2 regions of the Streptomyces sp. NPDC102360 genome follow, and region 1 is predicted to be linked to the other one. Evidence: riboswitches for the same ligand, from Rfam matches in the RefSeq annotation. Region 1 holds a riboswitch; the other holds the start of a gene.
What was found. A riboswitch is a leader RNA that binds a small molecule or an ion and turns the genes downstream of it on or off. The one in region 1 is predicted to bind S-adenosylmethionine.

Region 1 (7,586 bases):
GCGCGAAGTCGTCCTTCACGTGGAGTACGACCGGGGTCCAATCCTCCGTTCCCCACCGCGAGTTGATGGACTCGGCGACCCGCGCCACCTCGTCCGTGTAATCGCGGTACACGGCCAGGTCCTGCCGCGACGGATAGGCGAACGCGACGTGCACGACCCGCTCCCGCCACTCGGGCGCGGACTCAAGGAGCAGCTCGTACGCCCACAGCCCCCGCACGATGTTCTTCGACAGCTCGGTCCGGTCGACCCGGACGATCACCTTCCGTGACCCGTCCCCGCCGATCTGCGCCCGCAGCGCCGCAAGGCGTTCCTCCACGTCGTCCCGGTGCGCCCGCTCACGCAGGAAGTCCGCGTCGGCGCCGAGCCCGTGCACCCCGATCCGGGTCCCGGACGTGCCGCCGACGAGATGCGTACAGCAGTCGGTGAAGGCGTCCGCCCAGCGCCGGGTCAGGAAGGCACAGCGGTCGGCGCCGAGCATGCCCCTGAGCACCTGTTCGGCGATGTCGTCGGGCAGCATCCGGAAGTAGTCGACGGGCGCCCAGGGCGTGTGCGAGAAGTGCCCGATCCGCAGGTCGCCGCGGAGTTCGCGGAGCATCCCCGGCACCAGCGTCAGGTGATAGTCCTGCACGACCACGGTCGCGCCCGGCGCCGCCTCCTCGGCGAGCGCCTCGGCGAAGGCCCGGTTGTACGCCTCGTAGGACGCCCACCGCCTGCGGAACTCCGGGCCGAACGACGGCTCCAGAGGCGTCTGGTACAGCATGTGGTGCACGAACCACAGCACCGAGTTCGCGATCCCGTTGTACGCGTCCGTGTGCACGTCGGCGTCGATGTCGAGCATCCGTACGCCCGGCTCGGCGACCCCGCGCCGCACCGCCTCCCGGTCGCCGTCGCTCAGCGCCGAGCACACCCACAGTTTGTCCTCGACGACGCTGAGCGCCGACACCAGACCGCCCCCGCCGCGCTTCGCCGCGATCCCCCCGGCGTCGTCGACCTCGTACGAGACCGGGCCGCGGTTGGACGCGACGAGAACCTCAGCAGCACCATGCGTCGTGGAACTCATACGGGCACGCTAGCCCGGCCCGGAAACGTTCAAACGTAAGGCCGGGCCCCGACGGGGCCCGGCCGTATACGACACCTGCGGTCGGGTCAGCCCTTGCGGCCGCGGACGGCGGCGAGGATCAGCGCGCCGAGCCCGCACAGCGTGACGGCGAGGCCGCCGTACAGCGGCAGATTCGAGTCGGAACCGGTCTCGGCCATCTCGCCACCGTTCGGCGGGTTCGGCGGGGTGGGCCGGGCCTGCGGGCTCTGGGTGCCCGTCGATGGGGTCGGCTCGGGCGTCTGCGCACCCGGCTGCTCACCGGGCTGCTCACTGGGCTGCTCGCTCGGCGCCGGGCTCGTCGGCGAGGGGCCGGCCGGCGAGGGGCTGGCCGGCGCCGGCGCCTCCCCGATGATGGGCGTGATGCCGCACCGCGCGTCGGGGGAGCCGTCCTCGCAGTTGGTGCGCGGGGTGTCGGCGGTGACGCTGTTCGTGAGCTTGCCGTCACCGCTCACCGGGTCGTTGACCTTCACGGAGTACGTCACGGTCGCCGTCTTCCCGGCCGGGATGTCACCGGTGAAGTTGATCTTCGGCTCGGTGTAGGAGACGTTCCCGATGCTCGCCGCCGCGTCGTCGTTGTACGTCGCGTCGTCGAGGTTCTCGGTGAGGTCGTCGGTGAACTTGGCGTTCGGGTACGGCAGCCGGCTGACGTTCTTCGCCTTCACCGTGTACGTGACCGTGTCGCCGGGCTCGACCTTGGCCGGGCTCGCCGTCTTGCTGATCTCCAGGTCGGGCACCGGGACGGACAGGGCGAGCGCCGAGGGGACGTAGGTGTCGCCCTTGGTGGAGAAGTCAAGCGTCGTGGACGTGGAGCCGACCGGGATCGGCTCGGCCCCCGCGGCGCGCGTGGTGCCGCTGCCCGTGACGTCGAACTCCTTCGCGTCGATGCTCAGGTTGTTGACCATCTTCGGGGCGAGGGCGCCGTCGTCCTCGGAGACGAAGAAGTTGTTGGTGTTGCCGGTGTGCGCCTCGGGGATGTTCCGGCCGCCGACGGCGAACTTGTCGCCCGGCGTGTTCCAGTCGCCCTCGTACGCGGTGACGCTCGCGTGCGGCGTGCCCGAGGTCCGGTAGAAGCCGTCCACGGTGACCCGGGTGGCCGGGGAGGTGGAGCGCTGCAGGACGTGGCCGCCGTAGACGTAGACGTTGCGGCGGTCCGGAGCGTAGGTCTCGTTCGGGGAGTCGTACTTGTAGACGACGGTCATCGACCAGCCGGCCACACAGCCCTTGCCGGTGGGCGCCCAGATGTCGCCGACCGAGACCGGGACCGGGGTGCCCGTGCCGGTGACCCCGCTGAAGAGGCCCGTCACGTCGGCCTCGCCCGTGTAGTAGTGCGGGCCGTTGGTCGAGGCGGGGTCCTTGACCAGGTTCTCGGGGGAGACCTTGGTCGGGGCCGTGCCGTTCACGCCGACCGAGGGCGTCGCGTCCAGCGGGTCGCCGGGCGAGGGGTCCACATCGGCGCCGGAGATGTCGCAGCGCTTCATCTGGGCCCCGCTCGGACCCTTGTACGTGCCGTCGTTGCCGCCGTAGAAGAGGCGGGCGTAGGCGACCTCGGCGCCGGGCGGGATGGTGACCCGGCCGGTGCTGGAGCCGTAGCCGTCCGTCGTCCCCGCGGTGTTGATCCGCTGCATGACGAACGTGTTGTTGTTGTCCTTGCCCTCGCCGTTGGCGGCGACGGCGCAGCGCGCGGCCATCGTGGCGTCGTCCGTCGGGCAGCCCATGACCGTGTTGCCGATGGTCTTGAAGTCGCCGTAGATCGATTCGTCGTAGCGCTTGGCGAAGGGGGAGACCACATCCGCGGAGGCGGGACTCGGCGCGAGGCCCGCCATGCCTGTCAGACAGGCGGCGAGGGTGGCGGTGACGGCGCACGCCGCCCTGCCCTTGAATTGTCTAAGCCACATAAAGGGCAAACTAGACAAAACATATGATTATGCGGCGCTTATGCCACGCGACGCTCCGCATACTCACCGATTTCGATCATCGGAGGCCGCTCCTCCGTGTCGACCGGGTGCGTTCGCGGCTCGAAGCCGTCCTCGCCGCGCTCGAACTGCGTGAGTACCGGCCTGACGAGGTGCCCGCGCGCGAGCCGCAGCTGGGCCGTGCGGTAGATCGCCGCCGCCATCCGGCCGAGCGCCTGCCCGTCCTGGTGCCGGTGCTTGCGCACGCCGACGTCGACCTGGGCGAGCGCGTCGAGGCCCACGGTGTGCAGCGCGTCCACGAGCAGGCCGAGCTCCACGCCGTATCCGACGGGGAACGGGAGCCGTTCGAGGAGCGAGCGCCGGGCCGCGTACTCGCCGCCCAACGGCTGGACGAATCCGGCCAGTTGGGGCCAGTGCAGATTGAGTATCGGCCGCGCCATCAGCTCGGTCACCCGGCCGCCCTCCCCGGTGGCCCCGGCCAGCGGGCGGTCGTACATCGCCTTCACGAAGTGCACGCCCGGCTCGGTCAGGAGCGGCCCGACGATCCCGGAGACGAAGTCCGCGGAGAACTCCCTCAGGTCGGCGTCGACGAAACACACGATGTCACCGGACGTGACGAACAGGGAGCGCCACAGCACCTCGCCCTTGCCGGGCCTGGCCGGGATCCGCGGCAGGATCGCGTCCCGGTGCTCGACGCGCGCCCCGGCCGCCGCCGCGACCTCGGAGGTGCGGTCGGTGGAGCCGGAGTCGATCACGACCAGTTCGTCGACGAGCGGCACCGCGTCCGTCATCAGCGTCCGCCGGATCTCGGAGACGATCTCGCCGACCGTCTCCTCCTCGTTCAGCGCGGGCAGTACGACACTCACCGTCTGCCCCGACGCGTGCTTGGCGGCGACCAACCGGTGCAGCGGAAGGTCCGCCACGGACCAGGAGCGCCTGTTCAGCCAGCGCTCGACCTCTTCCAGCACGGTCTGGTTTCCTTCCCTAAGGATCGCCATGTGATCCATCTCGCGGTTCGGACGACTATCTCTAGGGTCCGGGCCTTCGGTTACAGTCTTGAACAAGGCTGGTGACCATCGCATGCCGGGGGTCGCCTGCCGTACACAACTGAATCCACACAATCGAATACCGCTCATCCAGAGGGGCAGAGGGAAACGGCCCGTTGAAGCCCCGGCAACCCTCCCGCCGACCGCGAGGTCACGGTGGGGAAGGTGCCAATTCCGTCTCGCGGCGAGATGCGTCGCGAGGAAGATGAGGAGAGAGGGCCTCGCTCCATGTCCGTACAGACTGCCGCCACCGAAACCGCCGCCTCGACGGGCTCCGTCGACCTTGGTCCGGCCTCCGGCCTCTCCTGCCGCGAGTGCGGCGCCGTCGTCCCGCTCGGCCCTGTCTTCGCCTGCGCCGAGTGTTTCGGCCCCCTCGAAGTCGCGTACGACCTCCCCGTCGGTGACCCCGAGGCGCTCCGCAAGCAGATCGAGGCAGGGCCCGCCAACATCTGGCGCTACGCCCCGCTGCTGCCCGTCCCGGCCGACGTCGCCGAGAAGCCGAACATCAACCCCGGCTGGACCAAGCTCGTCAAGGCCGACAACCTCGGCCGTGAACTGGGCGTCGCCGAGGGCAAGTTGTTCGTCAAGGACGACTCCGGCAACCCGACGCACTCCTTCAAGGACCGCGTCGTCGCGCAGGCCATCGAGGCCGCCCGCGCCTTCGGCTTCACCACGCTCTCCTGCTCCTCCACCGGCAACCTGGCCGGCGCCGTCGGCGCCGCCGCCGCCCGTGCCGGCTTCCGGTCCTGCGTGTTCATCCCGCACGACCTGGAGCAGGGCAAGGTCGTCATGGCCGGTGTCTACGGCGGTGACCTCGTCGCCATCGAGGGCAACTACGACGACGTGAACCGCTTCTGCTCCGAGCTCATCGGCGACCCGCTGGGCGAGGGCTGGGGCTTCGTCAACGTCAACCTGCGCCCGTACTACGGCGAGGGCTCCAAGACGCTCGCGTACGAGATCTGCGAGCAGCTCGGCTGGCAGCTCCCGGACCAGCTGGTCATCCCGATCGCGTCCGGCTCGCAGTTCACGAAGATCGACAAGGGCCTGAAGGAGCTGATCAAGCTCGGCCTCGTCGAGGACAAGCCCTACAAGCTCTTCGGCGCCCAGGCCGAGGGCTGCTCCCCGGTCTCCGTCGCCTACAAGGGCGGCCACGACGTGGTCCGCCCGCAGAAGCCGACGACCATCGCCAAGTCCCTCGCCATCGGCAACCCCGCCGACGGCCCCTACGTCCTCGACATCGCGCGCCGCACCGGCGGCGCCGTGGAGGACGTGAACGACGAGCAGGTCGTCGACGCGATCAAGCTGCTCGCGCGCACGGAGGGCATCTTCGCGGAGACCGCCGGCGGTGTGACGCTGGGCGTCACGAAGAAGCTCATCGAGTCGGGTCACATCGACCCGTCGCTGACCACGGTGGTCCTGAACACCGGTGACGGCCTCAAGACGCTTGACGCGGTCGCCGATTCGTCTCAGGCCACGGCCACGATCCGGCCCAGCCTCGACGCGTTCCGCGAGGCCGGCCTCGCCGCCGACCACTGAGCCCGACCGACTTGTAGCAACAGGAGTTACCACCATGAGCGTCAACGTTCGCATCCCCACCATCCTGCGCACCTACACCGGCGGCAAGGCCGAGGTCGCCGCCGAGGGCGCCACCCTCGCCGATGTCATCGCCGACCTCGAGAAGAACCACACCGGTATCGCCGCCCGCGTCCTCGACGACCAGGGCAAGCTGCGCCGCTTCGTGAACGTGTACGTGAACGACGACGACGTCCGCTTCGAGCAGGGCCTCGAGACGTCGACGCCGGACGGCGCGGGCGTCTCGATCATTCCGGCCGTCGCCGGCGGCTGATCGTCGGGCAGGGCGCGGACGACTGATCGTTCGCGTTCTACGCTGAGTTATCCGAATTGCCCTCTCCGCCAGAGAAGCGGAGGGGGCAATTCTGCATGGTTGAGCGCGGTACAGTTGGGGAAGTTGCTGCGTTTCCCCGAGCGGTGCATGACGGGCGCATATGAGTTCTCGCCCGAAGCCCGACAAGAAGTAGCCAAAGTGCTCGGCCCTTTCGGGCCTTTTACGGCATTTACGCGGCCCGACTTGACCTGGAATCCGGTGAGTTGGCCCGGTTCCCCCGATCTGGTGTGCCCAGAATTCTCGTCCGACTGACCTGTTGCAGACGGCAGTTGGGCAGATACATTCAGCCGCGGTCGACGCGTTCCGGCGCACACCCCCATATCCCATGGGGCGTGAGGTCTGACCCGGGTCCGCGAAGTGCGGTCCTGCGTAAGGGCCAGTAATAGGGGAGTTAGGCATGGCTCAGGGCACCGTCAAGTGGTTCAACGCGGAGAAGGGGTACGGCTTCATCGCGGTCGACGGTGGTGCGGATGTGTTCGTCCACTACAGCGCGATTCAGATGGACGGCTACCGCACCCTCGAAGAGGGTCAGCGGGTGGAATTCGAGATCTCGCAGGGCCAGAAGGGGCCGCAGGCCGACATGGTCCGCGTGGCCGCCGGCTGAACGCGCGTCCGACTGCAAGCTTGCACGTCGCACGTCATGGAGGGCTCGTCTCCCGGGTTGACCGGGGACGGGCCCTTCGTGCTACCTGCGCGTTCACTGGACGGCCTTGCACTCGAGGGGGTCGAGTGCTAATCATTGGGCTTAGCACTCTCCGAGTGAGAGTGACAGAACTTGGATCGGGTCGGTGAGGTCCGGGGGCCGGGTGGTGCAAGGAACCACAAGGCCTGCAGGCCGTCCGTCGCGGGCACCAGCACGGTCCGTTTGCTTGCTTTTCCACCCCGTCCGGGAGGACCACTTCACATGGCCAAGATCATCGCGTTCGACGAGGAGGCACGGCGCGGCCTCGAGCGCGGCATGAACCAGCTCGCCGACGCCGTCAAGGTGACCCTGGGCCCCAAGGGTCGCAACGTCGTCCTCGAGAAGAAGTGGGGCGCCCCCACGATCACCAACGATGGTGTGTCCATCGCCAAGGAGATCGAGCTCGAGGACCCGTACGAGAAGATCGGCGCCGAGCTGGTCAAGGAGGTCGCGAAGAAGACGGACGACGTCGCCGGTGACGGCACGACGACCGCGACCGTCCTGGCCCAGGCGCTCGTTCGCGAAGGCCTTCGCAACGTAGCCGCCGGCGCCAACCCGATGGCCCTCAAGCGCGGCATCGAGCGCGCCACCGAGGCCGTCTCCGCCGCCCTCCTCGAGCAGGCCAAGGAGGTGGAGACCAAGGAGCAGATCGCCTCCACCGCCTCCATCTCGGCCGCCGACACCCAGATCGGCGAGCTCATCGCCGAGGCGATGGACAAGGTCGGCAAGGAAGGCGTCATCACCGTCGAGGAGTCGCAGACCTTCGGTCTGGAGCTCGAGCTCACCGAGGGCATGCGCTTCGACAAGGGCTACATCTCGGCGTACTTCGCCACCGACATGGAGCGTATGGAGGCCTCGCTCGAGGACCCGTACATCCTGATCGTCAACTCGAAGATCGGCAACGTGAAGGACCTCCTTCCGCTGCTCGAGAAGGTCATGC
Region 2 (7,586 bases), on a different contig from region 1:
TCCGACGGCGCCCGGGTGATCTTCGGTCCTGCCGGTCACGCGCTGCCGCAGCTGCGCATCGGCGTCAACGCCGAGGGTCACCTCGAGGCCAAGAGCGAATTCGCTGAGCCCGTCGGCCCTGCCTTCTGGGAGCGCGGATGAGTACTACGACCACGAACGACGCGCCTGCGCGCGAGAAGGCACCGGCCGGCGAGCGCGTAGCCGACTGGGCCGACGGACGTCTGGGGATCTACTCCCTGGCCAAGTCCAACATGCGCAAGATCTTTCCGGACCACTGGTCCTTCATGCTCGGCGAGATCTGCATGTACAGCTTCATCATCATCATCCTCACGGGTGTGTATCTGACGCTGTTCTTCCACCCGTCGATGAACGAGGTCACCTACGACGGCAGCTACGTCCCGCTCCAGGGGCAGCTGATGTCGGAGGCCTTCAACTCGACCATGCACATCTCCTTCGATGTGCGCGGTGGTCTGCTGATCCGTCAGATCCACCACTGGGCCGCGCTGATCTTCCTCGCGGGCATGTTCGTGCACATGATGCGCGTGTTCTTCACGGGTGCGTTCCGCAAGCCGCGTGAGGTCAACTGGGTCTTCGGCTTCCTGCTGTTCGTCCTGGGCATGTTCACCGGCTTCACCGGTTACTCGCTCCCGGACGACCTGCTCTCCGGCACCGGTGTCCGCTTCATGGAGGGCGCGATCCTGTCCGTGCCGATCGTCGGCACGTACATGTCGTTCTTCCTCTTCGGCGGCGAGTTCCCCGGCGGCGACTTCGTCGCGCGGTTCTACTCGATCCACATCCTGCTGTTGCCGGGCATCATGCTCGGCCTGATGGCGGCGCACCTGATCCTGGTCTTCTACCACAAGCACACGCAGTTCGCGGGTGCCGGAAAGACCAACAAGAACGTCGTCGGCATGCCGCTGCTCCCGGTCTACATGGCCAAGGCGGGTGGCTTCTTCTTCCTGGTCTTCGGCGTCATCGCGGTGGTCGCCGCGATCGCCACGATCAACCCGATCTGGGCCATCGGTCCATACCGTCCCGACCAGGTGTCCACGGGCGCCCAGCCGGACTGGTACATGGGCTTCTCCGAAGGCCTGATCCGTGTGATGCCTGGCTGGGAGATCGACTTCTGGGGTCATACGCTCGTCCTGGGCGTGGCCATCCCGCTGGTCGTGATCTTCCCGCTGGTCCTGGTCGCGATCGCGGTCTACCCGTTCATCGAGTCCTGGGTCACCGGCGACAAGCGCGAGCACCACATCCTGGACCGCCCGCGCAACGCTCCGACGCGTACGGCCTTCGGTGTCGCGTGGATCACCTGGTACATGGTGCTGCTCATCGGTGGTGGTAACGACCTCTGGGCCACGCACTTCCACCTGTCGATCAACGCCATCACCTGGTTCGTCCGGATCGCGTTCTTCGTCGGACCGGTCATCGCGTTCATCGTCACCAAGCGGATCTGTCTCGGCCTCCAGCGCCGCGACAAGGACAAGGTGCTGCACGGACGCGAGTCCGGCATCATCAAGCGCCTGCCGCACGGTGAGTTCGTCGAGGTGCACGAGCCGCTCGACCAGGAGGCCCTGCACACCCTCACGGCGCACGAGCAGTACGCGCCGGCCGAGATCGGCCCGACGGTCGACGAGAACGGTGTCGAGCGCAAGGTCTCGCGGCTCCAGAAGCTGCGCGGCAAGCTCTCGCGCGGTTACTACGGGGAGAACAACCAGATCCCGAAGCCGACCGCCGAGGAGTACAAGGAGATCACCAGCGGCCACGGCCACCACTGATCTCTGATCCGTCGCTGCAAGCCACCGCGGGAGCCCTCGTCCAGTGCCTGGACGGGGGCTCTTTGCGGTCCTGATACCTGGATAGGGTGGGACCGCAGCACCTTTCAACCCACAGATGCACACAGGAGCGGCCATGAGCGCTTTGAACCCCGCTGGAGGCAACACCTCGGCGGACCGTTCCTGGCCCGCCGTCCTGAACGGCCTGCTGGAGGGCCGTGACCAGAGCGCCGACGACACCGCGTGGGCGATGGACCGGATCATGCGGGGCGAGGCGACCGACGCGCAGATCGCCGGGTTCGCGGTGGCGCTGCGCGCCAAGGGCGAGACCGTGCAGGAGATCTCCGGTCTCGTACGCGGCATGTACGAGCACGCCAACGTGATCGAGGTGCCCGGCGAGACCGTCGACATCGTCGGCACGGGCGGGGACGGCGCGAAGACCGTCAACATCTCCACCATGGCCGCCATCGTGATCGCGGGTGCGGGCGCCAAGGTCGTCAAGCACGGCAACCGCGCCGCCTCCTCGGCCTCCGGCTCCTCCGACGTACTGGAGAAGCTGGGCGTCAATCTCGACCTGTCGCCGAAGCGGGTGCCCGAGGTCGCGGAGGAAGCCGGCATCACGTTCTGCTTCGCCATAAAGTTCCACCCCGCGCTGCGCTACGCGGGCGCCGCGCGCGGCCAGCTCGGTATCCGCACGGTCTTCAACCTGCTGGGCCCGCTGACCAACCCGGCCAAGGTGAAGTCGCAGGCCGTCGGCGTCGCCGATGCCCGGATGGCGCCGATCGTGGCCGGGGTCTTCGCCGAGCGCGGCAACTCGTCCCTGGTGTTCCGCGGCGACGACGGCCTCGACGAGCTGACCACCACGGGTTCCTCGCGCGTGTGGGTGGTGCGGGACGGCGCCGTGCGCGAGGAGTCCTTCGACCCGCGCGACGTCGGCATCGACATCGTGCCCATCGAGGCGCTGCGCGGCGGCGACCCCTCGTACAACGCGGAGGTCGCCCGGCGCCTCCTCGACGGCGAGCGGGGGCCCGTGCGCGACGCGGTGCTGCTGAACGCGGCGGCGGCCCTGGTCGCCGTGCGGCCCGGCGAGGGCACGCTCGTCGAGCAGATCAGGGCGGGCATGGACCGGGCCGCCGAGTCGATCGACTCCGGAGCGGCGAAGTCCGCCCTGGAGCGGTGGGTGGCGGCCAGCAACAGGTGAGTGTGGCGCCCACCGCGGTCCGGATGCCGGACAGCGGTGGGCACCGGCAAGATCGTGTGGCAAGATGCTGCGCAGGTCATGAGTGACAGCGATTAAGCCCCGGCTCGCTGTCCGGCAACCCTCCGTCCGTGGCGGGGTGCCCCGGGTGAAGACCAGGCCGTGGACAGCAAGGTCCATGGCAAGCGCGGACCCCTGCGAACAACCCTGGGGTCCTGGTCCTCAAGGGAGCAGTCTCGTGAGCAAGCGAATGCGATAGGGCGTTTCGGCCCCGCCTCCGCGTACCTGTTTCATCTTTCTTTCCATGCCGTCGAGCCGCGTCCGGTTCTGGTTCCGGCATGGTCAATTCGCTGATCGCGCCAGGGAGTTCACCCATGTCTGTTTCCGTCGACGCCGCCGCCTGCACCTCGTCCCCTTCCGGGATCGCAGCCCCGCTTCCGGTCCTCGGCCGGGACGTCACCGTGCCGCTCGTCACCGGTGGCGAGGTCACGTACGCCGCCCTCGACTACGCGGCCAGCGCGCCCGCCCTGCAGCGGGTGTGGGACGACGTCGCCGCCTACGCGCCGTACTACGGCAGCGTGCACCGCGGCGCCGGGTATCTGTCGCAGCTGTCCACCGACCTGTTCGAGAACTCCCGGGTCGCCGTCGCCGAGTTCCTCGGCTGCCGCGAGGACGACCAGGTCGTCTTCACCCGGTCGACCACCGACTCGCTCAACCTGCTCGCCGCCGCGCTGCCCGCCGACTGCGAGGTGTTCGTCTTCGAGACCGAGCACCACGCCTCGCTGCTGCCGTGGCGCGACGCCCGCGTGACGTACCTGAACGCGCCGCGCACCCCGGACGAGGCCGTCGCCACGCTGGAGCGCGCCCTCGCCGGCCGTGACCCCCACGGCCCGGCCCTCGTCTGCGTCACCGGTGCCTCCAACGTCACCGGTGAGCTCTGGCCGGTGCGCGAGCTCGCGGCGGCCGCTCACGCGCAGGGTGCCCGCATCGTGCTCGACGCCGCGCAGCTCGCGCCCCACCACCCCGTCTCCGTAAAGGAGTTGGATGTGGACTGGGTCGCCTTCTCCGGGCACAAGCTGTACGCGCCCTTCGGCTCGGGCGTGCTCGCGGGCCGCTCCGACTGGCTGACGGCGGCCGAGCCCTATCTCGCCGGTGGTGGCGCCTCCAAGAAGGTCGCGCGGCGCGCCGACGGCGGCGTGGACGTCGAGTGGCACGCCACCGCCGCGCGCCACGAGGCCGGTTCGCCGAACGTCATCGGCGTGTACTCCATCGCCTCCGCCTGCAAGGCACTCACCGAGGCCGGGTTCGACAACCTCGTCGCCCGCGAGCAGTACCTGATCCGCAAGGTCCAGGAGGGGCTCGCGGCCGTGCCCGAGGTGAAGGTGCTGTCGCTGTTCGGGGACGACGCGCCGCGGGTGGGCGTGCTGTCCTTCGTCGTCGACGGCTGGAACTCCTCGCACTTCGCCGCCGCGCTCTCCGCCGAGTACGGCATCGGGGTGCGCGACGGCCTGTTCTGCGCCCACCCGCTGGTGCGCACGCTGCTCGGCTCCGACCCGCAGCAGCAGGGCGAGTGCGGTGCCCCGGAGGCCGCGCCGGGCGAGAAGTCGCTCAACGCCATCCGCGTCAGCTTCGGCGCCGGGACGCCCGACGAGCACGTGGAGCGGTTCGTGTCCGCCGTGACGGAGCTCGTGCGGGACGGCGCCCGCTGGAACTACCGCACCGAGGACGGGCGCTGCGTGCCGGACACCACCAACGCCTGATCCCTCGGGGTGAGCCGGCTGCCCAGCAGGATCATGCGCAGGGCCCGCTCGGTGGCATCCGTGAGGAACTCGCCGCCCCGGCCCAGCGCCTCCGCGAGCGTCACAGGGGCGGGCAGGATCGAGCTGTAGGCGTCGACCCCGGTCGCCGTCACCGTGTGCGCGCCGTCGCCGATGGTGCCCGCGAGGGCGAGCACCGGGCGGCCGAACCGCTTGGCGCGGCGGGCCACTTCGGCGGGGACCTTGCCGCGCGGCGTCTGGTGGTCGAGGGCGCCCTCGGCGGTGACGACCAGGTCGGCACGGGCGAGGCGGGCGTCCAGGTCGAGGTGGTCGAGGAGGACGTCGAAGCGGGGGAGGAGTTCGGCGCCGAGCGCGGCGAGGCCCGCGCCGAGTCCGCCGGAGGCGCCCGTGCCCGGCCCGCTGAACAGGTCGGTACGTACGCCCAGGTCGCGCGTCAGGACGTGCGCCCAGTGCTCAAGGGCGGCCGCAAGCTGCTCGACCTGCGTGGGCGTCGCACCCTTCTGCGGGCCGAACACGCGGGCGACGCCGCGCTCCCCGCACAGCACGTTGAACGGATTGCAGGCCACCCGGATCTCGGTGTCCTTCAGACGCGGGTCGAGGCCGCTCGGATCGATACGGTCCAGGTGCATCAACTCCCTGCCGCCCAGCGGGAGTTGCATGTCGTACGGGTCGAGCAGTCGGGCGCCGAGTGCCTGCAGCGCGCCCGCGCCGCCGTCGGAGGTGCCGGAGTCGCCGCAGCCCACGAGGATGCGGCGGGCGCCCGCGTCGAGGGCCGCGCGGATCAGCTCGCCGACGCCGTACGTCGTGGTGGCGCTCGGGTCGCGCAGCTCGCGCGGGACGAGGGAGAGCCCGGCGACGGCCGCCATCTCGACGACCGCGGTGCCGTCAGGGAGCAGCGCGAAGTGCGTGCCGACGCGCTGGCCGACCGGGCCCGTGGCGGGCAGGGCGACCAGGCGGCCGCCACCCTCGGCCGCGAGCGCGCGGGCCGTGCCCTCGCCGCCGTCGACGAGGGGGATGAGGTCGGTCACGGCGTCCGGCACCACACGGCGTACACCGGAGGCGATGGCCTCGGCGGCGGCGCCCGCGGACAGGGACTCCTTGAAGCCGCTGGGGGCGATGGCGAAATGGGTCAACACGTCGGTCTCCAGGGTGGGTTCAGCGGACGGGCACGCCGAGCAGCGGCCACAGCGTGAGCGCGCACAGCAGGACGGCGGCGGCCGTCAGCGGGGCCAGGACGGCGGAGAGGCGCAGCAGGTCGCGCGGGGTATAGGTGGGCACCCCGGGTATCTGGGCGAAGAGCGTCACCGGCTTCGCGGACGCGGGCAGCGTGTGGCAGAAGCCCGCTGCGGCGGTGGAGGCGAGGGCGGCGGCGACCGGGTTGACGCCTGCGCCGACGGCCGCCGCCACGACCAGCGGTACGAGCACGGAGGAGCGGGCCGAGCGGGACTGGAGGATCAGGTGGGCGGCCGTGCTCACCGCGATCACCACGGCGAGGAACAGCCACGGCGGTACATCCAGGGGGACCCCGCCGACCAGCCACTTCGCGGCGCCGGACTCGGCGAGCGCGACGCCCATCGCCATCGTCGCCGCCATGAACAGGAGCAGCGACCACGGGACCGTACCGAGCGCGTCCTTCAGGCGTACGGTGCCGAGCGCGGGGGAGGCCGCGACCACCGCTCCGATCAGCGCGACGACGGCGGGCGGCACCTGGTGCAGCGGCTCACTGCACCACAGGGCGACGACCGTGGCGAGGAGCAGCGCGCAGCGGGTCTCGGCCGGCTCCCAGGGCCCGGTGACCGGCTGCTCGCTGTGCTCCTGGAGGTCGTCCATCGTGATCCGCACCGGGCCCGCGCGGTCCGCGCGCCGCGTCGTCGTCAACAGGACGGCTTCCGCCGCCAGATGGGACGAGACGACGGCGAGCGGCAGCCCGAGCAGCAGCCACTGCGTGAAGCCGATCCGCTCGCCCGTCGCCTCCCACAGGACGGACACCGTGATGAGGTGCGCGCCCGCTCCGATCAGTGTCGCGACGGCGGAGAGCAGGATGACCGTGGGGAAGAGCAGCGCCAGCATCACGACGAGTCGACGACGGTCGGCCAGCACCTTCGCGAGGGCGAGGAAGACGGGCAGCGCGAGCGCCGCGCGGCCCGAGGTGGCCGGTACCGCGAAGGCGGTGACGACGAGCGCCGCCGTCGTCAGATGCGTCAACTGCCGTACGCCGCGCGCCCCGCTGACCAGGAACGCCGCCGCCCGCCCCGCGAGCCCGCTGCGGGCCACGGCGGCGGCAAGCACGAACGCGCAGATCAGCAGCCACACCGTCTCGTCGCCCAGGGTGCCGAAGAGGGTCTCGCTGCTGATCACGCCCGTCGCGGTGAGCGCCAGGCCGGCGCCGAGCGCGATGTACGTGTCGTCGATCGACGTGCCGATCCACGCGCAGGTCGCGAACGCGAACACGCCAAGCGTGAGCCGGGCGTCACCGGTCAGACCGGGGAAGTTGCCGGGGACCACGAGCAGCGCGCAGATACTGAGGGCGATGCACAGGGTCGCGGCGTCACGAAATTTCAGGGTCACACGGCTCAGCGTGGTGCGGCGCGGTGAGCCCTCAATGAGGGCTACATGAAGGGAAATTCACCGCGGGTATCAAGTGCCGCCTATCAAGCCCCGCCGGCGCTTGAGGCGCGGGGCCCGGGGCAGAGCCCCGCAACCGCAACCCCTCTTGACCGCAACACGACCTCACGGCGACTCCGGCAACCGATACCCCACCCCCCGCACCGTCTCCACATGCCGAGCGCCCAGCTTCTTCCGCAGCGCCCGCACGTACACGTCCACGATGTTGGA

Region 2: another riboswitch for S-adenosylmethionine. It lies ahead of ACIRHA_RS25455 (aminotransferase class V-fold PLP-dependent enzyme); the one in region 1 lies ahead of thrC (threonine synthase).

The regions. Positions count from the first base shown of each region.
Region 1 is NZ_JBIWLG010000020.1:6,292-13,877, forward strand. Features, by position in the region: gene ACIRHA_RS40940 (trehalose-6-phosphate synthase) at 1-1,060, opposite strand, end outside; gene ACIRHA_RS40945 (hypothetical protein) at 1,147-2,994, opposite strand; gene ACIRHA_RS40950 (glucosyl-3-phosphoglycerate synthase) at 3,033-3,980, opposite strand; SAM riboswitch class I at 4,142-4,270, shown strand; gene thrC (threonine synthase) at 4,287-5,594, shown strand; gene ACIRHA_RS40960 (ubiquitin-like small modifier protein 1) at 5,629-5,904, shown strand; gene ACIRHA_RS40965 (cold-shock protein) at 6,362-6,568, shown strand; gene groL (chaperonin GroEL) at 6,869-7,586, shown strand, end outside.
Region 2 is NZ_JBIWLG010000006.1:447,734-455,319, reverse strand. Features, by position in the region: gene ACIRHA_RS25470 (Rieske 2Fe-2S domain-containing protein) at 1-141, shown strand, start outside; gene ACIRHA_RS25465 (cytochrome bc complex cytochrome b subunit) at 138-1,778, shown strand; gene trpD (anthranilate phosphoribosyltransferase) at 1,912-2,976, shown strand; SAM riboswitch class IV at 3,051-3,167, shown strand; gene ACIRHA_RS25455 (aminotransferase class V-fold PLP-dependent enzyme) at 3,348-4,733, shown strand; gene ACIRHA_RS25450 (glycerate kinase) at 4,685-5,887, opposite strand; gene ACIRHA_RS25445 (SLC13 family permease) at 5,907-7,319, opposite strand; gene ACIRHA_RS25440 (response regulator transcription factor) at 7,482-7,586, opposite strand, start outside.